Regions from separate parts of the Selenomonas sp. FOBRC9 genome, predicted to be linked through region 1. Evidence: riboswitches for the same ligand, from Rfam matches in the RefSeq annotation. Region 1 holds a riboswitch; each other region holds the start of a gene.
What was found. Region 1 has a riboswitch for cobalamin ahead of nikB (nickel ABC transporter permease). Riboswitches for the same ligand answer to the same signal wherever they lie in the genome.
Positions count from the first base shown of each region.

Region 2: linked by a shared signal. The riboswitch ahead of HMPREF1147_RS08720 (TonB-dependent siderophore receptor) and the one ahead of nikB (nickel ABC transporter permease) in region 1 are both predicted to bind cobalamin.
Region 3: linked by a shared signal. The riboswitch ahead of HMPREF1147_RS09270 (TonB-dependent siderophore receptor) and the one ahead of nikB (nickel ABC transporter permease) in region 1 are both predicted to bind cobalamin.
Region 4: linked by a shared signal. The riboswitch ahead of HMPREF1147_RS08265 (methylmalonyl-CoA mutase family protein) and the one ahead of nikB (nickel ABC transporter permease) in region 1 are both predicted to bind cobalamin.

Region 1 is NZ_ALJR01000005.1:57,996-66,006, reverse strand. Features, by position in the region: gene HMPREF1147_RS02065 (ABC transporter ATP-binding protein) at 1-469, opposite strand, end outside; gene HMPREF1147_RS02060 (ABC transporter ATP-binding protein) at 453-1,247, opposite strand; gene HMPREF1147_RS02055 (ABC transporter substrate-binding protein) at 1,326-2,849, opposite strand; gene nikC (nickel transporter permease) at 2,971-3,783, opposite strand; gene nikB (nickel ABC transporter permease) at 3,780-4,724, opposite strand; cobalamin riboswitch at 4,874-5,071, opposite strand; gene HMPREF1147_RS02040 (MATE family efflux transporter) at 5,186-6,541, opposite strand; gene purD (phosphoribosylamine--glycine ligase) at 6,729-7,988, opposite strand; gene HMPREF1147_RS02030 (IMP cyclohydrolase) at 7,998-8,011, opposite strand, start outside.
Region 2 is NZ_ALJR01000034.1:24,555-32,565, forward strand. Features, by position in the region: gene HMPREF1147_RS08710 (DUF4153 domain-containing protein) at 301-1,956, shown strand; cobalamin riboswitch at 2,111-2,290, shown strand; gene HMPREF1147_RS08720 (TonB-dependent siderophore receptor) at 2,456-4,618, shown strand; gene HMPREF1147_RS08725 (iron ABC transporter permease) at 4,621-5,682, shown strand; gene HMPREF1147_RS08730 (ABC transporter ATP-binding protein) at 5,679-6,446, shown strand; gene HMPREF1147_RS08735 (iron ABC transporter permease) at 6,443-7,471, shown strand; gene HMPREF1147_RS08740 (ABC transporter substrate-binding protein) at 7,468-8,011, shown strand, end outside.
Region 3 is NZ_ALJR01000039.1:87,484-95,494, reverse strand. Features, by position in the region: gene HMPREF1147_RS09290 (CitMHS family transporter) at 1-413, shown strand, start outside; gene HMPREF1147_RS09285 (adenylosuccinate synthase) at 498-1,784, opposite strand; gene purB (adenylosuccinate lyase) at 1,821-3,113, opposite strand; gene HMPREF1147_RS09275 (metallophosphoesterase) at 3,320-4,639, shown strand; cobalamin riboswitch at 5,212-5,384, shown strand; gene HMPREF1147_RS09270 (TonB-dependent siderophore receptor) at 5,646-8,011, shown strand, end outside.
Region 4 is NZ_ALJR01000032.1:1,904-9,914, reverse strand. Features, by position in the region: gene HMPREF1147_RS08265 (methylmalonyl-CoA mutase family protein) at 1-1,564, opposite strand, end outside; cobalamin riboswitch at 1,980-2,207, opposite strand; gene HMPREF1147_RS08260 (G5 and 3D domain-containing protein) at 2,295-3,104, opposite strand; gene HMPREF1147_RS08255 (TatD family hydrolase) at 3,297-4,082, opposite strand; gene metG (methionine--tRNA ligase) at 4,079-5,623, opposite strand; gene HMPREF1147_RS08245 (hypothetical protein) at 5,706-6,497, opposite strand; gene HMPREF1147_RS08240 (hypothetical protein) at 6,512-7,198, opposite strand; gene rsmI (16S rRNA (cytidine(1402)-2'-O)-methyltransferase) at 7,198-8,011, opposite strand, start outside.

The DNA of each region.
Region 1 (8,011 bases):
GCTGACCGCCGCTCATGTTCGCGGGATAGCGATCCGCAAAGTCCTCGGGCAGATCGACGAGACGCAGCATCTCCGCCGCCTTATCGCGCGCGCTGCCCTTGAGGAGACCAAAGTTCCGCAGAGGCTCGCAAATGATGTCCTTGATCTTCATCTTCGGGTTGAACGCCGTATTGGGATCCTGAAACACCATTTGGATGTTGCGGCGCATATTGCGCGCCTCTTCCCCCTTCAGCCCCGTAATCTCCTGCCCGCGGAAGAAAATCTGTCCTTCCGACGGGGCGTGCAGCTGCATCAGTGTACGCACGAGCGTACTCTTTCCGCAGCCGCTCTCTCCGACGATGCCGAGCAACTCCCCTTTGTAGACGGGGAACGTCACATCGTCGCAGGCGGTCAGAACCTTTCCGCCTGCGATGGGAAAGCGCTTCGTTATGTGTTCGATGCGCAGGATTTCCTCACGCTCCGGCTGCATAGCTTTCCCCTCCTATCTGCGGTACGGCGAGCAGGAGCTCCTTGGTATAGTCGCTCTGCGCATGTTCGATGACCTGTTCCGCCGTCCCGTGTTCCAAGACCTTGCCGTAACGCATAACCATGATCTGATCCGACATATAGGCAGCAACACCGAGGTTGTGTGTCACCATGACGATGGACGTGCCGTCTTTTCTGCAAATATCCATCAGTTCGTTGACTACCTGTGCCTGCGTCGTCACATCGAGCGCCGAGGTTGGCTCGTCGGCAAGAAGCAGCGCGGGGCTGAAAAACATCGCCATCGCAACACCGACACGCTGACGCATACCGCCGGACAGCTCGAATGGATAGCTCTTCATCACATTCGCAGGGTTGTTGAGGTGCATCCGCGCGAGCATATCCTGCGCGCGCTCCGCTGCCTCCTTCGTCCCCACGTCCTCATGTGTCTGAATGTATTCAACGAACTGTTGTCCGATGGTCTGAATCGGATCAAGCATACTGCCGCTGTCCTGAAAGATCATTGCCGCCGTGCCGCCGCTGACCTTGCGCCAGTCCGCGTCACTCGCCTGCGTCATATCCTTCCCATCGAACAGAATCTGTCCGCCCGTGACCTTGCCGACGCTCGGCAGACAGCCGATCATGGCGCGAATCACGGTCGTTTTGCCGCTGCCGCTTTCACCGACAATGGAGAGCACTTCGCCTTCGCCGAGCGAAAAGCTCACATCATGCACCATCTCCGTGCCTTCATAAGCGACGCAAAGGTTTTTCACCTCTATCTGCATCCGCGCTTCTCCTTCCCTTCATGACGCAGGAAACGCCGGGGACATTCCCCGACGCTCCCGCTCGTTTATCCTAAAAGTTTACTTTGCCGGTTTAATCGCGTTCGTCAGCCAGTAGTAGTCTGCGGGATGCATGATGGCACCCGTGATCTTCGTGGAGCTGATGATGTTCGTCTCGGGGTAGCCGAGGAAGAGCGCTGCCGCATCATTGAGCAGAATTTGCTGCATGTCGATCATGAGCTGACGGCGCTTTGCCGGATCAAACTCAACCGCGAGTGCGTTGTACTTCGCATCGTATTCGGGGTTGCTGTAGCCGGAGCCGTTCTGTGGATTGTCACCGTTCGTATTGGTATACCAATACTGTCTGAGATAGCTCTCCGGGTCACCCGTATTCGCTGTCGTCGTGTTCGAGATCAGGAGGTCATATTCGCCGTTGATGCCAATCTTGTCGAGGAGGTTGTAGTCCACCGTCTTGATCTTCACATCAATGCCGACCTTCTTCGCGTCCGCCTGCACGGCCTCGGCATAGATTGGGAGCTCGGCGCGGCTGTTGTAGACAATGAAGTCGACGCTCAGCGGCTTGCCGTCCTTATCGCGGATGCCATCGCCGTTCGTGTCCTTCCAGCCCGCTTCGTCGAGGAGCTGATTTGCACGATCGACATTGTAGGCGTTCGGATCAACGAGCTGATCAAAGCCATAGTCGAGAGAGGGCGGCACGGGGGCCTTGCCCGGGATGAACGTGCCCTTGAGGATGACCTCGTTATAGGACTTGCGATCCGTCATGGAGATGAACGCCGCACGTACCTTCGGATCGCCGAGAATCCCCTTCTCATTGATGCGCGCAAGTACCGTGCGGAGCGATGCGATGCGATCGATATGGTACTTCGCCGTGTCGTTGAAGAGCGCCATGTCTCCCGCAGCGATGTTGACCGCCATGTCGACTTCACCGGACTGAAGTGCCAATGCACGCGTATTCGGGTCGTCGATGGACGGAATCTCTACCGTCTCGTACGGTACTTCGCCGCCCCAGTAGTTGGGGTTCTTCTTCATGACTGCTTTTTCCTTCACGAAGGATTCGCAGACATACGGTCCCGTACCGATCGGACCCTGCTTTGCAAAGTCGCGCTCGCCCTCACTCGACGTATCGACGATGAGGAAGAGCGGATCCGCGAGGAAGCCCGGCATACTCGGCGTCGGCTTCTCCGTCTTGATGATGAGGTTCTGTCCATCCGCCTTCATCTCCGTGTACTTGAAGAATGTCTGCGCGCGGTTGTTCTTCGCAAATGAACGCTCGATCGAGGACTTGACCGCCTCAGCCGTGAGTTCCTTGCCGTTCGAGAACTTCACGCCGTCACGGATCTTGAACGTCCACGTCAGCTTGTCATCGCTGACCTTCCAACTCTCGGCGAGCCACGGCGACGGGTTCATCTTCTCGTCGAACTTGACGAGCGCTTCGCCGATGCCGTAGCGCATGACGACCCAGCCGAAGAAATTCTCGGTCGGATCAAGCGAATCCGCGAAGTTCGTCACGCCGATCTTCAGTGTCTTCGTGTCCGCCGCCTTATCTCCGCCGCCACCGCAGCCCGTAAAGACCGCCGCCGACATGCACACGGCGAGCGCCGCCGTAAGCATTTTTTTCCATTTTTTCACAGAAAAACCTCCTTGCATAACCCCAAACATCCGGCGGATGCGACCCTTCCGCATCCGTCCCTTTATCCCAAAAGGCTTAGTTCGCCTTGCGCGGATCCAAATAGTCGCGGAGCGCGTCGCCCCACAGGTTGAACACGGCAACGACGATCACGATCGCCGCACCCGGGAACATCATGAGCCACGGCGCCGTCTGGAGCGACTGACGCCCCTCGTTCAGCATGAGTCCCCACTCCGGTGTCGGCGGCTGTGCGCCGAAACCGAGGAACGAGAGTCCCGCGAGCTCCATCATCATCGCGCCGATGTCCATCGCCGCCGTGACGAGCACGATGGGGATGATATTCGGCACGACATGGCGAATGAGCATATCGCGCGGCCGCGTGCCGCTCGTGATCGCGGCCGAGATATAGTCCTGCTGGCGAATCTTCAGCGCGACGGAGCGCGCGAGACGCGCGTATTTCGTCCATCCGACCGCAACGAGCGCGAGAATCGCGTTGACGATGCTCCCGCCCATCATACCGGCAATCGCGATCGCAAGCACGATGCCCGGGAACGCAAGGAACATGTCGGCCAGTCGCATGATGACCGTATCCACCTTGCCCCCGACGTAGCCGGAGACGACACCGATCAGCGAGCCGACACCCGCGATGAGGATGACGACCGTGAGCGCCATAAAGATGGAGATACGGGCACCGTAGATGACACGAGTGAAGAGATCACGCCCGAGTTTATCCGTGCCGAACCAATGCTCGGCGGACGGCGGCAGGAATGCATTTTGCATCACGGACGCATACGGATCCTCCGTCAAAATGAACGGAACGAGGAGCGCGACCAAAAAGATGATGCCCGCCATAATCGAGTATCTGCGCAGAATTTTGGCATCCTTGCTCATGCTTTCGCCCCCTTCTTCAAGCGCGGGTCAAGATAGGCGTAGGAAATATCCACAATAAAGTTGACCAGCATGTAGAGGACGGCGATCCACAACACGAAGCCTTCGAGCAGCGGATAGTCGCGCATCTCGATCGCACGTACGGCAAGACGCCCCATGCCCGGCCACGAGAAGACGATCTCGATGACTGCCACGCCGCCGAGCAGCCAGCCGACCGCAAGACCGAGCAGCGTGATGAGCGGCAGGCACGCATTTGGGAGCACATGGCGCCACAGGATGCGCTGCGTCGAGAGCCCGCGTGCACGTGCGCCAACGACGTAGTCCTGTCCCAGCTCCTCAAGAATCGCCGTACGCACTTGACGCGTATACTTCGACGACAGGAGAATCGCGATCGTGAGCGCAGGCAAGACCATCCGATCCGGCGTCACTTCGCCGCCCGCAATCGGGAACAGCCCCAGTTTCAGACCAAAGACAAAGAGAAGAATAAGTCCGACCCAAAAACTTGGCATCGAAACGCCCAGAAACGTAATTCCTCGAATCAGATAGTCCGGCCAGCGGTTCCGATACACGGCGGCAAGAATCCCGCACGGCACGGAGATGACGAGCATCATCACAAGCGCAGTACCCGCGAGTACGAGCGTGCCGGGCAGCGCCTGAGCGAGTTTATCCACAACGGGGATCTTCGCCGAATAGCTCTTCCCCATATCCCCGTGCAGCACGCCGTTCAGCCAACGGATATACTGCTCATGGAACGGCAGATCCAGCCCCAGCTCATGGCGCGTCTGCTCGATCGTCTCCTGCGAGACGATCGTATCGCCTGTCTCGAGAATCGCGTCCACCGGGTCGCCCGGCGCGAGAAATGTCAGGCTGAACGTCAGGAACGTCACGCCGAGCAACGTTAGAAGCATCTGCCCCAAACGCGTCAGCAAAAATTTGGCAGTCAAGTCTCCATCTCCTTTTTCCCTTTGCCTTCTTCACATAAAAACCGCCTGTCTCTGAAAAGACAGGCGGTCGAACGCACAAAAACAAGGTCATAAATACCCATACGGGTACCACAAACCGTGCATCCATCTCCCCATCTCTCGTGAGTCCATCAATGAATCCTATTGCAAGCAGGCTTTCCGGCTTGTAGATCCTCACGTTCTTCCGCCTTCCCGGTTGTCACCAGTGACTTTACAGGCACAGGCTCTGCGCCTGTGGAAGAACATTCCCTACATACGGCTGCGGGACAGCACGGGCATTGCACCCGTTTTCCTCTCATCGCTCGGAGACCTGCATATATTTTCATATCCCCCTGATACGAAAACATCTCTCCGACACTTGCAACGTTTTATGCAGTTTTATAGGATTATAGGCGTAGTATATCTACATACGACAGACTTGTCAAGAGATTCGTCCAGAATAATCATAAGTTATTATTGTTTATCGAAGCAACAAGGACATTCGGCGCATATTTCGCTCGGTATACACCGCGCAGGAGGAATGTAGCGCAGAGCGCGCGTATCGTCTGATCAAGTGCGAGGGAGAGCCACGCCCCTGCAAGTCCCATATTCATTTCGTGCAGGAACACATAGGTGATGATGGGGCGCAGGAACGTGATGCTGACAAAGGAATACGCTGCGACCTGCGTGGTCTTTCCGCTCGCGCGCAGGATGCCCGCGCAGATCATCTGATGCGCCTCCGGGAAACTGACCGCCGCGACATAGATGAGAATTATGCTGCCAAGTGCAAGCAACTCCGGATCGCTCGAATAGATACTGAAGATCTCCTCGCGGAACACGAAGGTCAGCAGGAACGCGACCGTCGAGAAGAAAAAGCCCCATGTAATGCCGATCCATACGAAACGCCGCCATGCATCCCGCTTTTCATCGTCGCGGTTATGTCCTGCGAGTACTGTGCTCGCTTTGCCAAGCCCCCCGCCGAAGCTGTAGTAAAAGTCGCAGAAATTCATCGCGATGGCGTGCACGGCATATGGAATCGTCCCAAGCTCGGCGACCATGCGCGTATAGACGACCATACCGATGCGCTCAAATCCCTGCTCGCTGAAGATGCCGCCAAATACGCCGAGGAACTCACGGAAATAATCACGCGTCGGCAGATAGCTCCCCTGTCCAAAGATGCCCCAGCGGAAGAGAACGCGCACGCTGAGGAGAAACGACCAAATAGAGCTGCCAATCGTACCGATGGCGGCGCCGAGCACCCCGAGGGCGGGAAAAGGCCCGATGCCATAGATGAGAAACGCGTTGAGGATGACGTTCAGCACGTTCCCCTGCAGATTGATGGAGAGCACGGTCATAGACTCGCCGCGCCCAAGCATAACCGCCTGCATCGTCGCCGAGAGCGATGTGATAAAGACAGCGGGCAGCGTCCACGATGCATAAAGCACTGCGTCAGCGATATAGTTTTCCTGTGCGCCCATCCATAGGAGGATGTCCTCGATATAGATAAAAAAGACAATATGCGCGATGCCGAGAACGACAACGACGAGTGACAAGGTCTTTTTCATCACATCGCCGTAGCTGTCGCTCTGTTGTCTGCCAAACCGCTCCGCAATGAGCAGAGTGACGGCGGCGGCAACGGAACGTGCCACGGTGAGGAGCACCATACGAGGCTGAGTAAAAATACTGACCGCCGCAATCGCAGCCGTGCCAAGCGAACCGACCATGATGATATCCGCGTTGCTCAGGAGGATCATAAAGACTCCCTCAAGCGCCGCAGGAATCCCCACACGCAGATAGATCTTGTCATACGACGTGACCATGTTATCCCCCCGAGAAAACCTCACAGTAACGCAGATTAGATTATCATAACTGATATTTACTGTCAATATATATTTATGCTCATATGATTATTTTATTTGTAAAAAGGAGGATGATATGACTGAACCGAAAAAAGACTGCGGCATCATACGTTTCAGCGTATATGCCGCAGTCTTTTTCGTATATAATTTACCGATGCAGCGCGCGATGCGCGATGTCTTTCCGATAGTACATGCCCTCAAAGGAAATTTTTTCTGTCGCCGCGTACGCCGCGCGTACGGCGGAGGAAATGTCCGCCCCCCTGCCGACGACGCCGAGCACGCGTCCGCCGTTCGTGACAATTTTTCCCTTCCGCTCGGCAGTCCCGGCGTGGAATACCAATGCGCCCGCATCCTCGGCGTCCGCGATGCCGTGAATCTCATGTCCCTTTTCATACTGCCCGGGGTAACCGCCCGCGGCGAGCACAACGCAGACCGCCGCACCGTCCTTCCACGCGATCGGCACGTCGGCGAGCCGCCCCTCGCAGCAGGCGCACATGATCTCGGCGAGGTTCCCGTCGAGGAGCGGCAGCACGACCTGCGTCTCGGGGTCGCCGAACCGTGCGTTGAACTCCACGACCTTCGGCCCTTCGGACGTAATCATGAGCCCCGCATAAAGGCAGCCGCGATAGGGGCAACCTTCCTTTGCCATCGCCGCGATCGTCGGTTTGAGAATTTCCTCAACCGCGCGTGCCGTCATCTCGGGCGTCATCACAGGCGCGGGTGCATATGTCCCCATACCGCCCGTATTGGGACCTTTGTCGCCGTCAAAGGCACGCTTATGATCCTGCGCGCTGATCATGGGACGGATCACCTTTCCATCGGTGAAGGCGAGCAGAGACGCTTCCTCCCCCTCCATGAACTCCTCGATGACGACGCTGCTTCCCGCCGCACCAAACGAACCGTCCTCCATGATGCGATCGATCGCATCGAGCGCTTCCTGCTCGGTCATGGCGACAACGACGCCCTTGCCCGCCGCAAGTCCGTCCGCCTTGATGACGATCGGCGCGCCCGTCTCGCGAATATAGACGCGTGCGGGTTCCGCCTCGGTGAACACCTCATAGCGTGCCGTCGGGATGCCGTATTTCTTCATGAGATTCTTGGCAAAGGACTTCGATCCCTCGATCTGTGCCGCCGCCGCCGTGGGGCCGAAGGCGCGGATGCCTGCCGCCGTCAGATCGTTGACCAGACCGTTCATGAGCGGAACCTCGGGGCCGACAACGACGAGATCGATCTTTGCCCCCTTGGCAAACTCCACAATGGCGGCGTTATCCTCAATCGATATGTCCGGCGACTCCGCCATCCCCGGATTGCCGGGAATCGCATAGATATATCCGTTGTCTATGCTATCGGCGAGTTTCCAACAGAGCGCGTGCTCACGCCCGCCCGAACCGATGATGAGTATATTCACGTTCGTTCCTCATTTTTCTAGCT
Region 2 (8,011 bases), on a different contig from region 1:
CCTTTGCAGCCGACATAATATTTTAGTATAAAAAACATAGTTTAAAACTATAATAAGAAAAAATTATTTATGGAACTTCAGGACGTGATATGGAAAAATGCCGGAAGCCCGAGCAACATTGAACTCCCTGCTAAGGCGTGATAAAAATCATTTATCTACTATAATATAATATATGTAATGAAAACTTTCGAAATGAAGCGAAAAAATTTTTATATGGTGTGAGATCCTATTGTTAAAAAAGGACGCCCGCGGAAGGAAAGACTGCGCGTGCAGAAGAATATATACAAGAGGAGGTGCAAGATGAGGATCGAGAAGCTGTGGAAAAATCTGTGCCAAACCGTGCGTACGGGCGCGCGGCGGTTCCGCACCGCGGTGGCGGCGGATGTCGTGCTGCTCCTATGTCTTGGAGCATTTACCTATCGCGAAATATACGAGGCGGAGGCTTGGTATTTGGAAGAGGCCGGTTCCGCGGCGGCGGCCGCTGCAGTCGGCTGTATTTTTGCCGTCTCGCTGCACCTCTTTTTTGAGAGACGCGGCAAGGAACACCGACGTGTGGAGGCGATCCTTACAGCCGCCGTATGTGCCGCAGTCTTCATTCTTGTGCGGGGGCACAGCTGGACGGTGCCGTACATCCTGCTCCAAACCCTCGGCGCTGCGCTCTCCTTTGCGGCTTTTGGACTTTATTGTCTGGAGGGCGAAGAGGAGGGGCGCTCCGCTCCGCTTGTCATATTTTCTCTGTGCAAGGCTGCCGTTGTCGGCACACTCTTGACCGCATCGCTGAATATCTGCCTCATGGCATTTGATTCGCTGATCGTTTCAGTGCCGCCGAACTTGCTGACGCTGCTGTATTTCTTGATTGCGGAGGTCTCTTATATTTTTGCAGGGGGACAGGTCGCCCTTGCAGGTCTGCCCGTGTACGGGCAAAGAGCGGAGATGCCCGCACTTTTCCGCGTGCTGCTCGCGCGCATCCTTTGGCCTGCCTGTCTCATCCTGCTCGTTATTCTCTATCTCTACGTGGCGAAGATCATCTTCCTGTGGGAGATTCCCGTCGGCATGATGAATTGGTTTGCCTCACTGGCGCTCCTTGCCTTTGCCGTGTTTTTTGTCTGTTTTGCGGGGGATGAACGGCACCCCTTTTTGAAGTCCTTTCTGCACCGCGGGCTGCCGGTCTTTCTGCCGATTCTTGCAGTGCAGGCCGTGGCCGTATGCCAGCGGATCGCGCCGTATGGGCTTACCGCTCCTCGTTACGCATCCATCCTCTGCACGGCGTTCGGTATTTTCCTGCTCATATGTGCGTTCCGGCGCAGTTCTCCGCGCCCGGCGTTCCTTGTCCTGGCGGTCATGATCGCCGTGTCCGCGCTGACGCCGCTGAGCATCCTCGACATCCCGCTGCGTACGCAGGAGGCACGCCTTTGGAGCGTTCTTGAGGAAAACGATATGATAAGGGACGGCACTGTCGTGGGGAACCCTGCTCTTTCGCCGGAGGCGCAGGAAAAATTGCTGAGCGCCTCGGAGTACCTGACGGAGCGAGGTCAGACGGCGTTCCTCGAGACGCCGGGCATGAACGATACGCTCGCGGAATTGCGCCGCAGCTATGAGGGAGAAGACACTGTCGATTGGTTCCTTTTCACCCCGCCCGATCCTGCCTTCGTTCCGGTGGCCGGATGGCAGGAAGCCTATGTGTTTTCGGATACGCCTGTCAGGGACGGCGTGCTCGTTGTGGAAAAGGGGGCGGGCGCAGAGGAGCACTGCGATGTTTCGGCGTACGTCGCGGAGGCGTTGGCGTATGCGCGCGAACATCGTGCGGGAAACGGTGTAAACAGATTCACACGTGAGATGCAGATCGATTTGGATGACCGGAGCCGCCTTTGCCTGAGCGAACTGCGGATCATGGCGCGCGGCGCAGGAGAAGAGGGGGCGGCGGTGAATATGCAGGGCGTGCTTTTGAAGAGGTAGAACGTCTTCCGGAATGCCTGTGCTTCTGTGTGATGCAGATGCGGTCATTCCCGATCAGCAGGGAGGATGCCCCGGTCGTTGTGGAGTCCGCGGTTTTCGTGGTTGACAATAGGATTAGTATTCGTTATACTTCAATAAGTATTTATTCATTTTTAACTTCATAAGCAGGTTCGGTGCTCCTTGTGAAAAGGAGGTAACAGGGAAATCGGTGTGAAACCGATGCGGTCCCGCCGCCGTAATGCCGAGGATGCCCCACCATGTCACTGCGCGAGCGGGAAGACGGGGCGGACGATGACGCAGAGCCGGAAGACCTACCGAATCTCGTACGCCGGGAGCGGTGCCCTTTGTGTGCGGATGCACGACAGGGTGGCGCTGCCACTGCATTCTGCGATGGACAGAACGGCAGTGTTTTTTTAGTGCGTACGATGGAGGAAAGCAATGCATAGGGAAGAGGGCGCGGGGGGCGCTCAGGGGAACTTTGGAGGAGGAAAATATCATCATGACGAAACGACAGCTGGCACTTGCCGTCGCCATCGCGGCGATCGGTACGAATGCGGTGTGGATGAGCGGTGTATCTGCTGCAGAGAAGCAGGATATCCACGGGGGGGGGACGGATGCCGTCGATACCTATGAACTCGATCCTGTCGATGTCGAAGGGGAGCGGGTGCAGGAAACCTCGAACACGACACTGCCCGGCGGATTCCTAGAGAGCAAACCGTCGGTCGGCTTGCTCGGTAATCAGGATGTGATGGATGCGCCGTTTACGGTCTCGAGCATGAGCCAAAAGGCGATTCAAACCTTTAGTTCGCCTTCGGACGGCGTCAATGGAACGCTTACGCTCAATCCGTCGGTGCGCGTGATGACCAGTCATCTCTATCAGGACATTGCCGTCCGCGGGTTCCGACTCAGCGGACATGCGTTGTACGTCAACGGCATTCCGGGGCTGCTCGCACAGTACAATATTCCTTACTACTGGGTGGACAGCGTGAGCGTCATCTCGGGCCCGAATATCGGTGTCAGCGGTACGATCGTCAATGAAGCGGTCGGCGGCACAGTCAATTTCACCTCGAAGAAAGCGGAGCGTGAGGCGCTGGAGGCACGTCTTTCCTATCTCGGTGGGAAATCCGTGGAAGAGGCGGTCGATGTGGGCAATCGGTTCGGTCGCGACAAGCGCTGGGGCGTGCGTGTCACGGCGACCAATGTCGCCGGCGAGACGGCGGTCAAGCATGAAAGACTCTTGCGTCAGAATATCTTCGTCAATCTCGACCAGCATACGACGCATTCACATACGAATCTGCTGCTCGGCTATAACCATACGAAGCACAATGCGGGACCGATGCGCATCGGGTTTGAGTTCGGCAGCGGCAAAGTGACGCATCTGATTCCCGCGCCGAAGCTCTCGCGCAGCTATAAGCCTGAGTGGTCGTACAACGAATACGATAATTTTATTCTCGCGCTCAACCATGATCAGAAGCTGAGCGAGCATCTCACGGCGTTCCTGAACGCAGGCTATCATTTGGAGAATTGGTATGGCTATGTCGACGGCTCGCCGACAGTGATTAACAATAACGGCGATTTCAATATCGCCATGGAGAATTATCCGCTGTACTTCACGCGCACCTACGTGGGCGTCGGTCTGCGCGGAGACTTTAAGACGGGCAGCGTGCGGCACGATTATCTCGTCGGCGTCGACCGCAACTGGCGGCGCAGCGGCGGCGCGGGGAATGTGTTCTGGCGCGGGACGGGTAACATCTACCGTGACAATACATGGGATCAGCCCGATCTGCTCCATGGGACGATCCCGCATAACAATAAGCTGACGATGACCGGGTGGCATGTGGTCGACACGATGAAGGCGTTCGACGAGAAGCTGCAGCTGACGATAGGATTCCATGGACACAGCGTCAAGGTCAGCAACGCGGGCAAGAGCACGGTGAAATCGGATGCGATTTCGCCGACCGTCGCGGTCAGCTGGAAGTTCACGCCGGACGTGATGGCATACGCGGCACACTCGGAGAGCTTTAACGCCGGATCGACCGTCGGAACCTCGTATAAGAATAAGGGGGAAACGCTTGATCCCGCGAAGACGAAGCAGAATGAGATCGGCGTGAAGGTGAAGAGCGGGAATTTCCTCCATACGCTCAGCCTGTTTCAAATTCGTCAGGCAAACTCCATTGATGTACAGAAATCCGACGGCGTTTATCTTGAAAACAATGGAGAGCGCGAGAACAAGGGCGCGGAGTGGGCGTTCACGGGCAGTATTGCCGACCGCTGGGATCTCGTCGGCGGCGTTTCCTACAGCAATTTCAAGCAGACAAAGACCAAGAACGGCGCGAACGACGGCAAGGGCGTCGACGGGATGCCGCGCTGGACGGGGACGATGGGCATTGTCTATCACCCCTCCGAGGCATGGTCGGTCATCGGGCGCATGAACTATGTGGGGAGCGGGACGATCAACAACGGCGTGATTCGCGTTCCCTCGCATGTCCTCTTTGATCTTGGCGCCGCGTACCAGACAAAGATCGACAAGACACCCGTGACGTTCCGTGCGATGCTCTACAACATCGCGGGCAAGGATTACTGGAGCATGCGTGACAACAGCACGAGCCTTGCACTCGGCGCGCCGCGCACCTTCACGTTCTCGGCAAACTTCGAGCTTTAATTATGACAAATCTGTTGTACCGGCTGCGGCGGATGCCGGATGTCCTGCTCTTTGGAGGGGCGGGGGGCATTCTGCTCCTTTCCCTCTTTGCGGGGCTGCTGCTTGGCTATCTGCCGATTGCGCCCGGGGGGCTCATAGAGATTCTGCGCTTTCAATTCTTTGGCGGCATGCCGCCTGAGATCGGCATGGGTGCGGCGAGCGCGGTATGGGATCTGCGTCTGCCGCGCATCCTGCTCGCCGCCTGCGTCGGCATGGGGCTCGCGCTCTCGGGTACCGTCATGCAGGCGATCTTTCGGAATCCCATGGCGGATCCCTACATCATGGGGGTATCGTCCGGGGCGTCGCTCGGCGTCGCGTGTGCGGTATTCCTCGGCATCGGTACGGCACTGGGCGCCGGCTCCATGGGAGTCGGCGCTTTTCTTGGTGCCGTACTGGTCTCCGCTCTTACGATTGCCGCCGTGGGGAGAATCGGCGGCGCGGGGATCTCGTATTTGCTCATCCTCGGCATTGCGCTCGCCGCTGTGTGCAGCGGCATCACAGGGGTACTCATCTATCTCGGGGCAAACTCCACGGGCATGGATGTAACGCTCTATTGGCTGATGGGGAGCGTTGCCGCGGCGAAACTGCCCGCAACGCTCGCGCTCCTTGCCGTCGTCGTGCTGATGACGCTCTTTTTTATCACGCAGTCGCGTATCCTCAACCTCATGCTCGAAGGCGAGACGGCGGCGATCCCCTTGGGGCGCCCGCTGTTGCCATTTATGCGGCTCTATCTTGGGCTGAATGCACTGCTCGTCGGCGCTGTCGTGCTGAACGCGGGGCTGATCGGCTTCCTCGGTCTGCTCGTTCCGCATTTTACACGGATGCTGGTGGGGGCGGATCATCGGCGGCTGCTCCCTGCTGCGGTTCTCTTCGGCGGCATCGCGGCGGTATGGGCGGACATCCTCGGCAGGGTGCTCGTGCGCGGTGTTGATATCCCGCTTGGCGTGATGCTTGCCCTCATGGGCGCGCCTGCGTTTATCGTCATGCTGACGCGCCGTGCCTATCGATTTGGAGGAGCGGAATGAAGATACAGATTGCGGATCTGTCCGCACAGTACGGGGAAAAACGTGTGCTCGACGGCGTGACCGTGACGTTTCCCGCACATCGGCTGACGGGGCTTATCGGTCCCAACGGCAGCGGCAAGAGTACCCTGCTCAAATGCATCTATCGCGTGCTGAAACCTTCGGGCGGCTGCATTCGCCTCGGGGCGCGCGATCTGTCGGCGCTCTCGTATAAGGAAAGCGCCAAGGAGACGGCGGTACTCGCGCAGCACCATGGACACGGATTTGACTTCTCCGTGCGCGACGTTGTGCTCATGGGGCGCACGCCGTACAAGGGCATTACCGAGGGGGACAACGCGGAGGACATCGCGATCGCGCGGCGCTCCATGGACGAGACGGGCGTTCTTTCGATGGAGCGGGACAGCTTCTCGTGGCTTTCGGGCGGCGAGCAGCAGCGCGTGATGCTCGCGCGTGCCCTCACGCAGGAGACGCCGTGTCTCATCCTCGACGAACCGACGAATCATCTGGACATCACCTATCAGCTGCAAATTATGGATCTCATCAGCGCACGCGGACTTACCGTCGTCGCCGCGATCCATGACCTCAATATCGCAGCGATGTACTGCGATCGGATCGTCGCCCTACAGAGGGGAAAGATCATCGCGGAGGGAACGCCCGCCGAGGTGCTGACGCCCGAACTCATCGGCGATCTCTACCGCATCAGGGCGGCGGTGTCCCTGCGCACCGACGGGCGCCCCGCCGTGCTCTACGAGAGGGGCGGGCGATGATGGGCGGAACTCTGCGTACCTTGAGCCTTGCGGCGGCGCTGATCCTCGTCACGGTCTATGCACTCGGGCGCGGAACGATTCCGCTCGGATTTACGGAGACCATACAATATATTTGGCTGAGTGTCGCCGATCCTGCGGGGGCGGGCAGTATCCGGCAGGACGTGATCGCCTGTCTGCGCCTGCCGCAGTTCGCATTGTCCTTCCTGATCGGGGCGGGGCTTGCGGCGGCGGGGGCGGTCATGCAGGCGGTGATGAAAAATCCGCTCGCCGATCCCTATTTGCTCGGCATCTCCTCCGGGGCGAGCCTGGGAGCGGTGCTCGCCATTGTCGCTGGCATTGGGACGCTGTGGGGGCTCGACGGGACGGGGCTTTTTGCCTTTTTCGGCGCGGTCGCGGTCTCCGCGTTCATCCTCCTCATCGCTTCGCTGACCAAGGCGAGCGGCGGCAGTCTGACGCTGCTGCTCGCGGGCTTTGCGACGAATGCCGCGTGTTCGGCAGCGCTCAGCTTCGTCATTGCGGCGATGGCGGAGCCGAGCAAGACGCGCTCGATTCAGTTTTGGATGATGGGAAGCCTTGGGACTGTGCGTCCTGCACTGCTCGCCGTGCTCGCGCTCGTTATGGCGGCGGGGGTGCTCTATTTTATCTCGCAGCGGCGCGTGCTCGATCTCATGCTCATGGGGGACGAGCTTTCCCTCAGCATGGGGCGGGATCTTGCGCTCTACCGCAAAATATATATTGCCGTCACGGCGGTGATGGTCGGGAGCGCGGTCTATGCCGCAGGCATGATCGGATTTGTGGGGCTCATCGTCCCGCACGCCGTTCGCCTCGTGACGGGCAGCGCGCATCGATATATCATCCCCCTGAGCGCGCTCGGCGGGGGCGCCTTCCTCGCGTGGGCAAATATCATCGGACGCAATATCGTCCCGGGGACGGAGCTGCCCATCGGTGTCACAACGACACTCGCGGGCGCGCCGCTCTTCCTGTGGATGCTGTTTCGGCGTAAATACGGGGGTGGGCGCGGATGAAGCATACGTTATACGCATTGACGGCGGCGCTCGCGCTCCTGCTCACGGGCTGCGGGGGAGAACCTCAGAGAGAAGCGGAGCTGCCGGGGGCGGTCACCGTCGAGAATATCAATGTAGAAAACTACTTCGAACTGGGCGCGAACGTTGAGACATTTGACCGCATCCCGGAGCGCGTCGTTATCATCGGCGCGAACGAATCCGAACTGCTGATGGATCTCGGCGTGACGCATGGCGTGATCGCCGCGGTGCCGAGTCAGAACAACCCCACGTTTGGCATCAAGGAATGCAACAGAGCGGTGTTCGACTCCTTTCCCCCGATGAAACGCTCGGAGGTGAACGCGGAGCATCTGCTTGCACTGAATCCCGACCTCATCGTGGCGCAGCAGGAGTTTTTCTCCAAAAATCGGCTTGGCAGCACCGCATACTGGAACGGCAAGGGCGTTCATACGATGGTGCCGCTCAACACGACCGCGCCGGGCAAGTTGAACGCCGTGGAGACGATCGCGCGCGAGATGAAGTTCGTCCGCGATATGGGCGCGG
Region 3 (8,011 bases), on a different contig from region 1:
CAGGCGTGTTCCTCGGCGTATTGACGGGCAGCAAGATGCTCGAGGCGATGGCCGAGACGCTCGTCATGATCATCCCGGGATTCCTCGGGCCGTACTTCCATATCGTCATGGGAATATTCGCCGTGCCGATCGGTATGATGCTCGGCACGAGTCCGTATTTCTTCGGCCTCCTGCCGCTTGCGATCGGCGTCGGCGAGCAGTACGGCATCTCTCCCGAAAACATGTCGCACGCTATGCTGATCGGCAAGAACTTTGCCGTCCTCGTCACGCCGCACGCGGCGACGACCTTCCTCTGCTGCGGCCTCGCAGGTATCTCCATCAAGGATCTCCTGCGGTTCTGTATGCCGTGGCTTTGGCTGCTCTCCATCATTTCACTGTTCTTTGCCATCTTGCTGGGGATTGTCGTCGTCTAGACAATGTGAAAAACTTGTAATGCATACGAAAACGGCACAGGCGCGTGATGCGTGATCTGTGCCGTTTTTCTATATGCTGTGTCGTTAGAACAACTTCTCCGCGAGCACGATGGTCTGCTCGCGCGAGGGACCGACGGAGACGATGCCGAGGGCGATGCCCGTGACCTCAGCCATGCGCGTGAGGTAGCGGCGCGCGTTCTCCGGGAGCGCGTCATAGCTGCGGATGCCGGAGATGTCGGTCTTCCAGCCCGGGAAGGTCTCGTAGATCGGTTCGACCTCGGCGAGGACGTTCAGGCTTGCGGGGACGCCTTTGAGGACTTCGCCCTTGTACCGGTAGCCTGTGCAGAGCTTGATCTCGTCAAATCCGTCGAGGATGTCGAGACGCGTGACCGCCATGTAGTCAATGCCCGAGAGCATACCCGCATGGCGGACGACAACGGCGTCGAGCCAGCCCGTGCGGCGCGGACGCCCCGTCACCGTGCCGAACTCGTGCCCTGCGCGGCGCAGCTCCTCGCCGATGCCGTTCAGCTGCTCGGTGGGGAAAGGGCCTTCGCCGACGCGCGTGCAGTATGCCTTGACGACGCCGATGACCGTATCGATCTTCTTCGGCGCAACGCCCGCGCCGATGGTGACGCCGCCCGAGATGGGATGCGAGGCGGTGACATACGGATAGGTGCCGTAGTCGATGTCGAGCATCGTCGCCTGTGCGCCCTCAAAGAGGATCTTGCGCCCCTCTGCGATCTCCTCGTTGATGAGCGGGATCGTATCGGTGACGAGCGGGCGCAGACGCTCGGCGTAGCCCATGTATTCTGCGAGAACGTCCTCGTAGACGAGGGGCGCGTGGTCGTATGCCGCCGCGAGCTCAGCGTTCTTGCGCGCGAGGTTCTTTTTGAGCTTTTTCGCAAACTCGTCGCCGTCCATGAGATCGCAGACGCGGATGCCGATGCGGTCGTCCCGATCCATATAGCAGGGGCCGATGCCGCGCCCCGTTGTGCCGATCTTGTCCGCGCCGCGCTGCGCGTCGCCGATGCCGTCCATCAGACGATGGTAGGGCATGACGACGTGGGCGCGATCGGAGATGCGGATGTTCGACGCGTCGATGCCGCGCGCGGCGAGGGCGTCCATTTCCTGCAGGCAAACCTCGGGATCGAAGGCGACGCCGTTTGCGATGATATTATGCGTCCCCTTGTAGAGAATGCCCGACGGCAGCAGGCGCAGCTTGTACTCCTCACCTGCGGCGACGACCGTGTGTCCCGCGTTGCAGCCGCCCTGATAGCGAACGACGGTATCCGCCTGCTCCGCGAGATAGTCGACGATCTTTCCTTTTCCTTCGTCTCCCCACTGTGTGCCCGTGATAACGATGGTTGACATATGCTCAGTCCCCTTTTTTTATCAAAACCTGTTCCCTTACAGGTCAAAACGCTTGAAGATTTCATCCACATTGCGGAGGAAATATTTGTAGTCAAAGCAACCGTCGATCTCCTGTGCGGTCAAGTGCTTTGAAATGTCCGCGTCCCGCTCGACATTCGTGCGGAAATCCTCTTTCTCAAGCCAGCGTTTCATGGCGTTGCGCTGCACCCATACATACGCTGTCTGGCGCATGACGCCCTTATTAACGAGCGCAGTGAGGATGCGCTGACTGTAGATGAGCCCGCCCGTGCGCCCCATGTTGTGGAGCATCGCATCGGGATAGACGAGGAGCTTGTCGACGATGTTTGTCAGCTTTGCGAGGCAGTAGTCCACGTTGATCGTGCTGTCCGGCAGGATGACGCGCTCGACGGAGGAGTGCGAGATGTCGCGCTCGTGCCAGAGCGTCATGTCCTCGAGCGCCGCGACGGCGTTGCCGCGCACGAGCCGCGCCATGCCCGAGACGCGCTCGCAGTTGATGGGGTTGCGCTTGTGCGGCATCGCGGATGAGCCCTTTTGCCCCGCCTTGAAGAACTCCTCCGCCTCGCGGATGTCCGTGCGCTGGAGGTTGCGGATCTCGGTCGCGATCTTTTCCATCGTGCCCGCGATGATCGCGAGTGTCGTGACGAGCTCGGCGTGGCGGTCGCGCTGGATGACCTGCGTCGCGAGACGGACGGGCGTGAGTCCGAGCCGCCGGCACGTCAGCTCCTCGATGCGCATGTCGATGTTGGAGTAGGTGCCGACCGCGCCCGAGAGTTTACCGACCGAGACGATCTCCTGCGCACGCGTCAGCCGCTCGATGTCGCGTTCGAGCTCAGCGCTCCAGAGCAGGAGCTTCAGTCCGAACGTCATAGGCTCCGCATGGATGCCGTGCGTACGTCCGATACACGGTGTATGGCGAAACTCATCTGCGCGGCGGCGGAGCACTTCGCGGAATTTACGAAGCCCGCCTAGGATCAGCCCCGCGGCGTCACGCATCATGATGCAGTACGCCGTGTCCTTCACATCGCTCGAGGTGAGCCCCTTGTGGATATACTTTGAATCCTCGCCGACATTTTCCTCAAGGTTCGTGAGGAAGGCGATGATGTCGTGGTCGGTCGTCTTTTCGATCTCGTTGATGCGGGCAACGTCGAACTTCGCCGTGCGGCGGATGTTCTCCACGGCGGCGGCGGGGATCTCGCCCAGCTCCGCCATCGCCTCGCACGCCGCGATCTCGACGTTCAGGATGGTCTGCCACTCATTCTCGATCGACCAGAGACGACCCATCTCCGGCCGCGTATAACGCTCTATCATCATATCCTCCTGCTCATGTGCACAGACATAAAACAACATCTATATCATATATCTCAAAACGTCCAATGTCAACGAAAACAAAGCGTGCGGAGAACGTTCGGCGGAGTATGGCACCATGGTAAAAATTTAGGGCGTACTATTGACTTAGAGTGCGCTCCTAGTATTATATTGACAGACAGATATTTGACTGAATCAAGGGGACTATGATGGGAGAAAATAACCGGACGGAGCGACGTTTGAGTCGGCGCTCCTTTATCAAAGGTGCGGCTGCGGCGGGCGTTCTCGCTGCGAGCGGCGCGCTCTTTTTGGGGACGGGCTGCGGGCGCACGGTTGTGGAGACAGCGGAGCGCAAACTCTTTGCCGAGCTGCGCGTAAATTATCTGCGGCAGATCGTCACGCAGGATACGGGGCGTGCGCGCGTCCTCATGTGGGAGATGCCCGCGCCTGCGGCGGATCAGGTCGTCGAGCTGCGCACGGCGGGGCAGACGGAGACGCGTTCTTTTGATGTGCGCGATGCGGGCTTTACAGACGACGGCGTGACCGTCTATCAATACGCAGCGGCGATTGACGAGCTGACGCCCGGCACGTCGTACGAATACCGCGTGCGCGCCGGTGATGCTGCGACGGCGTGGATGCCGCTCGCGGCACCTGCCGAGGACGCACCGTATAAAATGATCATCTTCCCGGATTCACAGTCGAGCGACTATACGGACTGGCAGAATGTGGCGCGCGGCGCGTGGGAGCGCAACCGTGATGCGGCCGTCTACTGCAACATGGGTGACCTTGTGGACAACGGAGAGGATCGTTCGCAGTGGGCGGCGTGGTTCGAGGGATTTGACGCCGACATGCTGCACGCGCTGCCCTTCGTCCCCGTGATGGGCAATCATGAAACGTATAACCGTGATTGGAAGGTACGTCTGCCGGAGGCGTATCTGCACTATTTCGACGTGCCCGCAAACGGCAGCGCGCAGTTCGAGCGGTACTACTACTCATTTGATTTCGGCAGCGTCCATTACATCGTCCTCAATACAATGCAGCAGGAGCTTGACGACTTTATCCCCGGGCTCGTGGAGGAACAGCAGGCATGGATCCGCCGCGACATGGCAGCACACCGGAAAAAGTGGAATATCGTCATGATGCACAAAGATGTCCTGCAATACCGAATCAACGGGCGTCCCGAGCGCACGGAGGGATTCAGCGAGGACGGGAACCTATGGATGCCGCTGTTTGACGAACTGGGCATAGACATCGTATATACGGCGCACTTGCACACCTATCGCAACCGCGGACATATCTACGGATTCGTGAAGCAGCCGGACAAAAGGGGACCGCTCTACATCCTCACGGGTGTCGCGGGCAACGTCCGCTATCCGAATCTGTGGGTGGATCACGCGATGGACGATGTGACGCTCCCGCAGCCCGAGACCGACAACTACCTCACGATGGAGGTCGGCGCGGACAGCATCGAGATCGCGTGCTTCCTCCCGGACGGCACGGAGATGGATCGCGTGCGCGTGGAGAAATGAAGTATATGGCTTGACGAATTGTATGTAAAAATTTATAATTGGATTGACATTCCTTTACCGTTATGGTAGAATAAGATAAATTTATATATAACGGGAGGAATTTGCCGAATATTATTTATCGTAAAAATTGAATAAGGACATCAGGTGTTTTGTGACTTGCTGCAAAGCTTTACGGGGAAGTTTGATGTGATTTCAACGCTGTAGCGCAGCCGTGAAGGGGAGTTTATTCATCGCAGTCCTCTTACAAAGGGATGAATGGGCGACGATCCTAAGCCGGGGTACCGACTGAGGTCTGTCATTTATGTAAAGTATGCGCTTTACGTACTTCAGCATTTAGGAGAGGTTCAGCTTTCCGCCGGTATTTTATTGCCAAAAATGGGGCGGACGATCTCGGGTGTTAGGGTTTGCAGCGCAGCTTACAGTACATGAAATGAAGCAGGAAATTTAGCTGTTGCGCAGCCGGATTTCCTGCTTATTTATTATAAAGTATTTTATTATCGTTAAATATGAATGCAACCTGAAAACTCTTATTGACAAAAAAAAAACAATAATGCTAATATAAACATAAAAATTGCATATGATAGGGAATAGGTGTCGCAAGACTTCAAAAGGAATCCGGTCAAAGCCGGAGCGGTCCCGCCACTGTAAGAGGAGTCCGTCAAAATATGCCACTGGAGAGATCCGGGAAGGTTTGACGCGGCGATGAATCTAAGCCAGGAGACTTGCCTGTTTCAACATCACCGTTGATTTTTGAATTGTATCAAGAATCAGTACCTGCGAGCGATGGGGAGGGGATTACGTCCAAGACGAAATACAGACGTATCTCTGGCAGGAATATATTCTGCCGGATTTCTGATTTCTATAGATGTTCATCCGCCTGACTGCGCTCGTTGGTACAGGCGGATTTTTTCATGGAGTGAAGGAAAGCATGGCACGGGGATTGTCCACATTTTTTGAAGATACGCCGGCATACGGTTGGTCGGCAAAGAAGAACGGAGGCTCTTTTATGTCAAAGCAAGTAAGCAAAAGGATGGTCTCGGGTGTTCTCTGGATGCTGCTTGCCGCTGCGGCAGGGCATCCCGCATTCGCAGCAGACTCGGGGCAAACGGAGGATGCACAGGGAATATATACAACGCAGGATGTTACGGTTCAGGCAAAACGCCCCGTATGGGAGGAGACTCTCTCCCCCGGCACTGTGACCGTCATCCGCCCCGAGGAGTTCAAAGGGGAGCAAAAGACGCTGCCCGACTTCCTGAAGATGGTGCCGGGCGTACATGTGCGCGAGGTGCAGGGGAAGGGACAGTATACAACCGTGACCGTGCGCGGCTCGACGGCGGCTCAGGTCGGCGTATTCGTGGACGGCGTACTGACGAACCTCGGCGGCGATGCGGCAGTTGACATCTCGACCATCCCCGTCAGCAACGTCGAGCGCATCGAGGTCTATCGCGGCTACATCCCCGCACGCTTTGCAGGCACATTCATCGGCGGCGTCATCAACGTCGTGACGAAGAAGCCGACGGGCGCACACGGTTCTGCCGAGATCGGACCAAGCTCATTCGGCGGCAAAAAGGCGTCCGTCGAGGTCACAGCCCCTGTCGGCGACGGCAGCCTCCTCTTTGGATTGAACCATGAATCGCGTGAAGGCGACTTCCCCTACCACAGCTACGCAGCAGATCAGTTCTACACGAATACCGGACTTGGCAGACAGATTGTGGAAACACGGGCAGAACTAAAGCAGTTCTTGGGGATGACAGCGGCAGAGCGTGCCGCCTATGATGCCGCCAATGGCGCGGGCGCATGGCAGGATAATGTAGATTCCTGCATCCAGTGGCTCGAAGACAACGGCGGTCGCTTGGTGACCGCTGCCGATGACCCAGAGCGCCGCCGCAAGTACAACGACTACAGCAACTCCGACCTCCTCATCAAATGGCAGGATGACAACTGGATGGTCAAGGGCACCTATAAAACCGTCAATCGCCATCTGCCCGACAGCCTTTGGGTCGACTACCGAAGCTATTTCGATATGATTACGCCGGGGCTCCTCGTTGATAAATACGATCTCTATAAATACGACAAACGGCATCAGACAATCAGTGCAAAGGAGCTGCTCGTGCAGCGTCGATATATGGGAAAACGCTTTGAATGGGGCTGGATGGTCGACTATCTCACCCAGAGCAAGGACTACCGTGCCGAGAATATTCACGACGGTCTGCGTTTTATGATCAAGGTTCCCATGCGGGAGTGGAGCCGTTACCGTTCGAAGAAATACAACGTACAGGTGGACGGAACCTACGAGCTCAGCAAGAACAACATGCTCGACTTTCAAATGAACTACTCTCACGAGCGCATGAATATCGATGGTGACGGACTCAACGAGGTCATCGACGACGTGCAGGCGGGCATCGGGAACCTCTGGGCACAGATGCGCAATCAGTTCGATCAGAACATCTTCAACGTCCAGCTGCAGGATACAATCACGCTCGACAAGAAGAGGACATGGCAGCTGACGCCCGCCATCCGCTACAATCGCTCGGAAATTGTGGGCTACAGTCAGTTCGGCCGTTTCAATCCTGCAAAAACGTATCATTGGGTTCATCCGAAGGACAATCAGGTGGATTCCAAGGTGACCTGGCAGCTCGCATTGAAAAAGGAGTTTAGCGATCATTTCACGATGCGCATGACGGGCGGCACCTACTTCCGACTGCTCAACATGTACGAGATCGCGGGCGACGGCGCGGGCATCATGCCGGCTCCAATAGACTATAAGGGAAGCGGTGCGAAATTCCCACAGCCGGAGTACGGCAAGCAGTTTGACTGCAGTGCGATTTGGGACGGAAAGTTCCTCGGCGCGGACAATCGGACGACGCTCACGTACTTCTGGCGCGACACGCAGCGCATGCTTTACCTCTATCGTGCCGGCCTGAACTACAGCTCGTACTTCAATGATATGCGCGGCAAGGCGCATGGCTTTGAGCTGCAGACGAATTTCCACTGGAAGAAATTCGATCTCGATATCGAAGGCACGCATCTCAATATAGAGGCGCAGCGCAGAGACTCCTCGCCTGGCGTACACTACGATTGGTTCGAGGTGCGCCCGACGTATCAGCCGGAGTGGGAAGGCAATATCCGGCTAACTTATCGCCCGACGGAGAAGTGGCTCTTCTTCGGCGAGGCGCATTATGTTTCGCAATACTACACGCACTATGCCATTCCGCAGACCAGGAATCCCGTGGAAAAAGAACTTGCCGGCAGGCCGAGAGCTGCGCTGAAGACGATCAACGTGGGTCTCAAGTGGTCGCCGCGCAAGGATATGACGATGTCGATTGGCTGCAACGATGTGCTTGATGAGGCGTCGAAGCTGAAAGTGCACAG
Region 4 (8,011 bases), on a different contig from region 1:
TGTCGGCGAGATATGCGTCGATATCGGCGGCACGCTGCTGTTTCAGCGCCACCGTATCCTCTTCGCGGCGGTCGAGCAGGGTCTCCGTCATGTTCGGATACATGTTGTTGCCGACGATGCGATCCTTGCGCACATCCGCCTTCTTGAAGCGGTCGGCAAGGATCTTCGCGATCTCTTCCTGCACATAGCCGCTCTTTAAGGCCTCGACGATCCCGCCTTTGCCCTCGATGGTCTGGAACTCCGCCCAGATGCGTTCTTTCATCTGCCGCGTCAGCGACTCGACCGCCCACGATCCGCCTGCGGGATCGATCGGCTGGAGCATCCCGAACTCCTCTTGGAGCATGATCTGGATGTTGCGCGCAATGCGCCGGGAGAATTCGTCGCCCTTACGGATCGGTTCGTCAAACGGTGCGCTCTCGAAGGAATCGATGCCGCCGACAACGCCCGAAAAGATCTCCGTCGTATTGCGGAGCATGTTGACGTACGGGTCGTAAACGGTCTTGAAGAAGAGCGCGGGGCGCGCGTGAATGCGCATCTTCTGCGATTCCGCGTTCCCGCCGAACGCCTTGACGATCTGCGCCCAAATCGGACGCACCGCGCGCAGTTTCGCAATCTGGAGGAAGAAGTTCGCGCCCATGGAGAACCCGAACATGATCTGCGACGCCGCGTCGTCAACCGTGAGCCCGCGCTCACAGAGCGCACGCAGATACGCCGTCGCCGTTGCGAGCGAGGAGGCAATCTCCTGCACGTCGTTCGCACCGCCGTTGCTGTAAACATCGCTGCGTACAAATACGGTTTTGACATGCGGCGCGTTCTTCACCGCCCATTTTGCCGCCGCCGCCATTGCATCATACTGTGCGCTGAGCGACGCGCCGATCTTGCCGCGTGCGGCGAGCTCGCCGATGGGGTCGGCGCCGATGACGCCGCGCACGCCCGACATATCCTCCCCTGCCGCACGGCGTGCCGCCGCGACGAGCGAGAGAATCGGCAGAGCCGCTGCGCCCGCGTAGACATAGAGCGGGAATTTGCCGAGATCGAGTCCCTCGAGCAGCGTGTGCATATCGTCGACTGTCGTCACACTCGTGCCGAGGTCACCGACATGTTCCGCCTCGCGCGCGTCGACGCCTTTGCGTGACGCACTGTCGAGGACGATGTGGTAGATGGTCGAGCCCTTGTCATTCTCATGGCGGAGCAGCTCGTTGTTCTCCTTGGGCAGGGTCTCGTCGCACGCCTGGGCAATGCCCCAGGGCTTTCCGATGTAGCCCGCCGCATCCACACCGCGCAGGAAGTCGCCCATCCCCGGCATAACGCTCTTGGGCAGGATTTCCTCCGTGTGCTTCTTCGTGTACATAGGCTCGAATGTGATGCCCTCGTAGGTTTTCGTGAACATCACCTTTTCGAACGGAGCTCCCTTGAGCAGAGCTTCGCACGCAGCTTTCCACTCCTCGTCGGTCGGCGGAGTGAATTCATCGAGCGGAACGTCGGGGAAATCCTCGACCTCAGCCGATTTCTTCAGAAGCTGCTGAAGTTCTTCGTCGCTTGAGCGCTCTTTTTCTTCCGGCATAGTACGTCCTCCTTTGTATGATAAGGGAAGCTGATGAACTCAAACTTCTCTTAAAAAACTGCGGTGAGGCAGTTTTTTTATAAAAAAAACACCCCGAGCTTCCACCCTCGGAGTGACCTCCATAACGGAGATAAATGAGAACTGAAAAGATGAGCAATGTTTCCCCAAGGGGTGTATACCGCCCCTTCATCCCGGGGAAATCGCTATGCACGGAAGCTCATCTTCCCATGCACACCGATCTCCTCGGGACATGCTCACGCACCGTATGGCAAGCGAAAAGCCCGCCCCACACGTTGTGCAGGACGGGCTTCCGATATCGTCACTCAGTTCTCATCTAATCCGATCTCTTGGCTGCGCCGGATTTTCGTTTTGAAGCGAACGATTCGTAATCCCCATCCCCATCACTCGTAGGTCAAACGGTGATTGTCAATCAGGCAGTTCTCCTGGCTTCAGTTCATCGCTCGCCTGCGCCTTCCCAAGGATGTTATCCCCAGTGACTGTAGATGTGTCCCATCTACCTTGCAGGTTCACTCGCTGTTACAGTGGCGTGACCGCTCCGGCTTATACCGGATTCCCTATTAAGTTCGGTTGATGTCCGCATATATGCGACGCATCTCCCTACACCTGATCCAATCCATATGAAGTTTTTATCGTACGATAGTATAGTAGCACTGATGAACGCTCTTGTCAATAAAAAATCGCGCGATTTTTGTGTCGCGCGAAAATTTTATTATTCGAGTACGTAGACCTCGACGTTGCGCCGTCCAAATTGGATTGCTTCGTCGTAGCTCTCCATGCAGAGATCAATTTTTTGTCCGACGATGGCGCCGCCCGTATCCGCGGCGATCGCCTCGCCGTAGCCCGGGATGTAGAGGCGCGATCCGAGCGGGATCACGTTCGGATCGACCGCGACGACACCGCGCCGCGCCGGGATGCCGCTGGCCGTGATGCCGCTGCCGCCGCCGTCGCTCGGCAGGTATGCCGAGGCATGCATGGTATATGCCGCACGGTAGCGCGGGATGCCGCGGCTGACACGCTCTGCCTCGCGTTCACGTGCGCGGCGGGCTTCGGCTGCCTCCGGCTTTTCCGTCAGCATAATCGCAAGATGTTCCGTGACAGGGGCATCCACACCCGGTGCCGCGTCGATCTCGTTCATATTATAGCCGTACTCCGCCATGACGTCGCCGACCGTGCGGCTGCTCGTCATGACCTCCTGCGTATCACCCCAAAACGAAATTGTCACAGGCACCGCACGGCGCACTTCGATTTCGGTGCGGCGCCGGTCCTCGCTTCGAAACACCTCGTAGGTGTCCTTCTCACCGAGTTTTACGCCGAGTTTGGCAAAAATATCCTTGGGTTTCGTCTGTACCGTCATATCGGTGAGGGTCTGCCCGTCAACATGCACGCTGACGCGGTGCATGTTCTTCGGAAAGCCGTTCATCGTGAATCCACTCGAGAGCAGCATCATGCCGCCGAGCATGGCACAGAGCATCGTGTTTTTCTTAGTTTGAATGAAATTCCCTACTGATTTCAAACGCATAGAATGCCCCCTTTGTTTGAAAGCATTTTCCCACTTTAAGCTGAATTTTTCATGAAGAATGGGACGTGGATACGAATTGATAGCGTTTTTCTGTTCTTGCTCTCCACAACCTAGGATTTTCTTCCCAATACAAAAGCCCCGCACCACCGTTTTTGCAGCGACGCAGGACTTATAAATCAGACAAAACAATATTTAGTTGTTCAGTTTCGGATAAAGCCGCAGGGCGTTTTCCGTCGTGTAACGCGCGACCTCCTCGATACTCTCGCCGCGCACTTCTGCGATCTTTGCCGCCACATGAACGACGTAGGCGGGCTCGTTGCGCTTGCCGCGCAGTGGAACGGGTGCGAGGTAAGGGCTGTCCGTCTCGATGAGGAGGCGGTCGCGCGGTGCTTCGCGCACGATGTCGGGCAGCTTTGCCGCGTTCTTATAGGTGAGCGGGCCGTCAATGCCGATGTAAAAGCCCATCTTCCAGAGTTCCCGCGCCATCTCGAGACTGCCGGAGTAACAGTGCAGGACGCCCGTCAGTCCCTGCCCTTCCTCCTGTAAAATGCGCAGCGTATCGCCGTGTGCCTCTCGGTCATGGATGCAGACGGGGAGCTGTGCCTCACGCGCGAGATGCAGCTGCGCGGCGAAGAGTTCGCGCTGGGTAAGGCGACGGTCGGCATCCTTTTCCCAATAGTAATCGAGACCAATCTCGCCGATGGCGACGACCTTCGGATGCCGCGCCCACGCGAGGAGACGGTCGCGCATCTCATCCGTCAGCGGAGCGGCGTTCTCGGGGTGAATGCCGACAGCGGCGTAGAGTGCGGGATGTGTCTCGGCATCCGCCACGACCTGCGCGGACGCTTCCATGGAGTCCCCCATGCTGACGATGCGCGTCACGCCCGCCGCCGCCGCGCGGACGATTGTCTCCGACAGATCGTCCGCGAACTTCCCATCATAGAGATGCGCATGCGTGTCGATGAATGCGGCGCTCATATGATTTCGATCCGCGGGAAGAGCTGCTCTGCTGTGCCGACCGTGTGACCGTCCGCGACGCGCCCCCAATGCGCGATGTCCGCGAGCTGCACCGCGTCAAAATCATCCGCAAAACCGAGCTGCGCATGGATGCGCCGCGCGGTCACGGGCATGAACGGCGCAATGAGGATGCTCGTGATGTGGAGCGCTTCGACGAGATGATAGAGTACGGAGTCGAGTTGCCCCGCCTTCGCTTCGTCTTTCGCGAGTGTCCACGGCGCAGTCTCGTCGATGTATTTGTTCGTACGTGCGATAAACGCCCACACGGTGCGAATCGCCGGGGACAGCTCCATCGCTTCCATCTGCGCGGTATAGGTTTTGACTGTCTCCGCCGCCATTTCCTCCAGCGAAGCGTCGAACGCCGTCTCTCCCGTGCCTTTCGCAATCACGCCGCCGCGGTATTTCTTCGCCATGGAGAGTGTGCGGTGGAGCAAATTGCCCAGGTCGTTCGCCAGATCGGAGTTGATACGGTTGATGAGCGCGTCGCGCGAAATATTGCCGTCCTGCCCGAGCGTGATTTCACGCAGAAGGAAGTACCGGATCGCATCCGCGCCGAACTCCTCGATAAGCGCGATCGGGTCGACGACGTTGCCAACGGATTTCGACATCTTCGCGCCGTCGACGATGAGCCAGCCGTGCCCGTAGACCTTTTTCGGCAGCGCGAGACCGAGCGCCATGAGCATACATCCCCAGATGATCGTATGGAATCGTACGATCTCCTTGCCGACGAGATGCACGTCGCACGGCCAGTATTTCCGGAATGTTTCTTTATCGTGCATATAGCCGATCGGTGTCAGATAGTTCGTGAGCGCGTCAAACCACACATAGACAACGTGCTTCGGATCAAACGGCACGGGAATCCCCCAGTCGAACGACGTGCGCGAGACGCACAGATCCTCGAGTCCCTGCTCGATGAAGCTGATCATCTCGTTGCGCCGCGAGACGGGTTGGATAAAATCGGGGTGCTCCTTGATATACGCAAGCACGCGATCCGCGTACTTGCTCATGCGGAAGAAGTACGCCTCCTCGGAGACTTCCTGCACGGGGCGATGACAGTCGGGGCAGTTGCCGTTCTCGTCGAGCTGCAGCTCCGTCCAGTAGCTCTCGCATGGCGTGCAGTAGAGCCCCTTGTACTCCCCCTTGTAAATATCTCCCTGATCGTATATCTGTTGGAAAATATTCTGCACAAGCTCATGATGGCGCTCCTCCGACGTGCGGATGAAATCGTCGTAAGAGATGCCGAGCAGTTGCCACAGTTCTTGAAAGCCTGCGACGATGCGGTCGACATACGCCTCCGGCGTGACGCCCTCCTTCTCCGCCGCCTGCTGAATCTTTTGCCCGTGCTCATCCGAACCGGTCAAAAAAAATACGTCGTATCCCGCCAGCCGCTTGAACCGCGCGATCGTATCGGCAACGGTCGTGCAGTATGCGTGCCCGATGTGGAGCTTTGCGCTCGGGTAGTAAATGGGGGTGGTGATATAAAACGGCGTCTTTTCACTCATTGTAATTCCTCGTTTCGCTCTGTTTTCTTTATAATAGTACCACAGCAGACATTGTCCCGCAAGTGAGCCCCGACCGCCATGTTCATATCTGTTTTGCACCCGCCCCCGTCAGGTTTTCCACCGTCACACTGCTGAGAGTCTCCTCTATGAGTGCGTCCATGTTCTCCGCCGATGCCGGATAATAGGCGGTCACCATCCACATGACGGGCTCCCGCATCACGACAAGGGCAATCTCGCGCACATCGCCGTCCTTCGTCCGGACGGTGCTGTCAAATTCCCGTGCAAAATTGCCAAGATCCGTGCGGTTCTTCGTCTCCATGCTAAACCCGCCGCCGACACCCTCCCGTTTCTGACGCGCCGCGTCGGCAAGCATCATGGCGAACCCGTACGCTGATTGGACGATAGATTCCTCGTTTCCGCGTATATGCGCCGCGTAGAAATTCTCATCCATATGCATACAGGCGACGCAGAAAACGAGAGGAGCATCTTGATTGAACGATATATAAACGTCGAGTTTTTCCCCATTCCCCCGCGCAGCGAACTCCTTTGAGGAGAGATCGAGCCGGTAAGGCTTCGTGAGCGCAATCTTCGGCACGAATCGCAGCACGTGCCGCTCCGATACGATGCGCAGAGACGTCCCTGCAGGTTCGACGGGAAGTTGCTCGCCGGCGCCGACCGGCGCTGAGGAGGCGCCATGTCCCTCCCCTGCCGCCGCAGGGGACGGCACATCCCTTTCCGTCGCCTGTGCCGCAACGTAAGCGTCAAGATGAGGGACGTTTTCCAGCCACGGCGGGCGCGCCGCGTTCGCCGTGGGAGGCGCGCACACAAGATAAAACGCCGCCGCGGCGGATAAAATATGTCGTATGTCGTACATTGTCTTCCCCTTCGTTAGAGTTTGCCGTCCGAGGCGTCTCCAACACGCACCGTCGTAAATATATCGCGCACGCGCGCAAGATCCTCCGCCGATGTGCCGACGGGGCAGGACGCCTCGACAACCCACAGGACAGGATCTTGTGCGATAAAGAAAATATAGTTATGATCGTCGACTTTCTTTTTATGATCCGTCACATCATATTCAAAGAGGAGCGCCCCGTCGCCGACCTGTGCCTGGCCGACCGGGACTGGGCTGAACGCGCGCAGCGTCGCCCCCGATTTTGGATCGTCCTCTATGGAGCGCATACGGAAGACGTAGTACGCTCGGATGAAGCGCATCTCATTGCCGCGTACATGCTGCGCATAGAATTTCTCACCAAATGAGATATGGAACACGCCGAACTCGACGCTTCCGGGGATCTCCGTCGTATAGCCGATCGTTTTCGGCATATCTTTCCCGTCGGATATCGTGTGTTTCCGAAGCGGCGGAAAAGGAATCGCTGACCGCAGACTAAGAACGCGGTGATCCACCGCCACATGGAAATACTTCTCGGCATTCTTGTCCGCGGCGGGAGCCGCGCTCGCTTCTTCGATACCGGGCGCGACCGCCTCTGCAGCGGAACCATTGGCGAATGCCGCCGTCGGCGTAAATACGAGTGCGACAAAGAGCGCAACAATTCGTAATGCCCCTGTGTTCATCATCAACCATCCTCCTCTTTCTCTCCAAACGAACCAACCGCACCGATCTGATCCGTCGTATGCGTCCCTATTTTTTTCTCTAAGAGCGTCTTGTAAACGTCACGCCGCGCAATGCCTAGCTCCTGCGCCGTGCGGCGCATCGCTTCCTTCTTGTCCATGCCCGCCGCCACATGCGCCGCATAGCGCGCCTCGAGATCGGGTGCATCCACGCCGCCCTCCTTCGGTGCCTGCTCCTCCGCGCCCGCGACGACGATGACGAATTCCCCGCGCGGTTCGTTTTCCTTATAATATAGCTCAAGTTCTCCAAGCGTCATGCGGAGGAACTCTTCAAACTTCTTTGTGAGTTCGCGCGCGGCACATGCTCGGCGCTCCGCGCCGAGCTCTGCTGCGAGCAGCGCGAGTGTCTCGCGCAGACGGTGCGGCGCCTCGTAAAAGACGAGCGTCTCCGGATAGGTGCGTACACGCGCGAGGAGTTCCTTGCGATGCTTCGCCCTGCGCGGGAGGAATCCGACAAAAGTAAAGCCCTCGAGCGGAAGCCCCGCGCAGATGAGTGCCGAGAGCGCGGCGTTCGCCCCCGGCAGCGGCGTCACCGCGATCCCCTCCACGATGGCACGCCGCGCGAGATCGGCACCGGGGTCGGCGATGCCGGGCAGTCCCGCATCGCTGACGCAGACGATCGTTTTGCCCGCCTTCAGCTCCTCGATGAGGAGCGTCCCTTTTTCCGCCTTGTTGTGCTCGTGATAGCTCGTCACCCTCACATGAATATCGTAGTGTGCGAGCAGCGTGCGCGTGCGGCGTGTGTCCTCCGCCGCGACG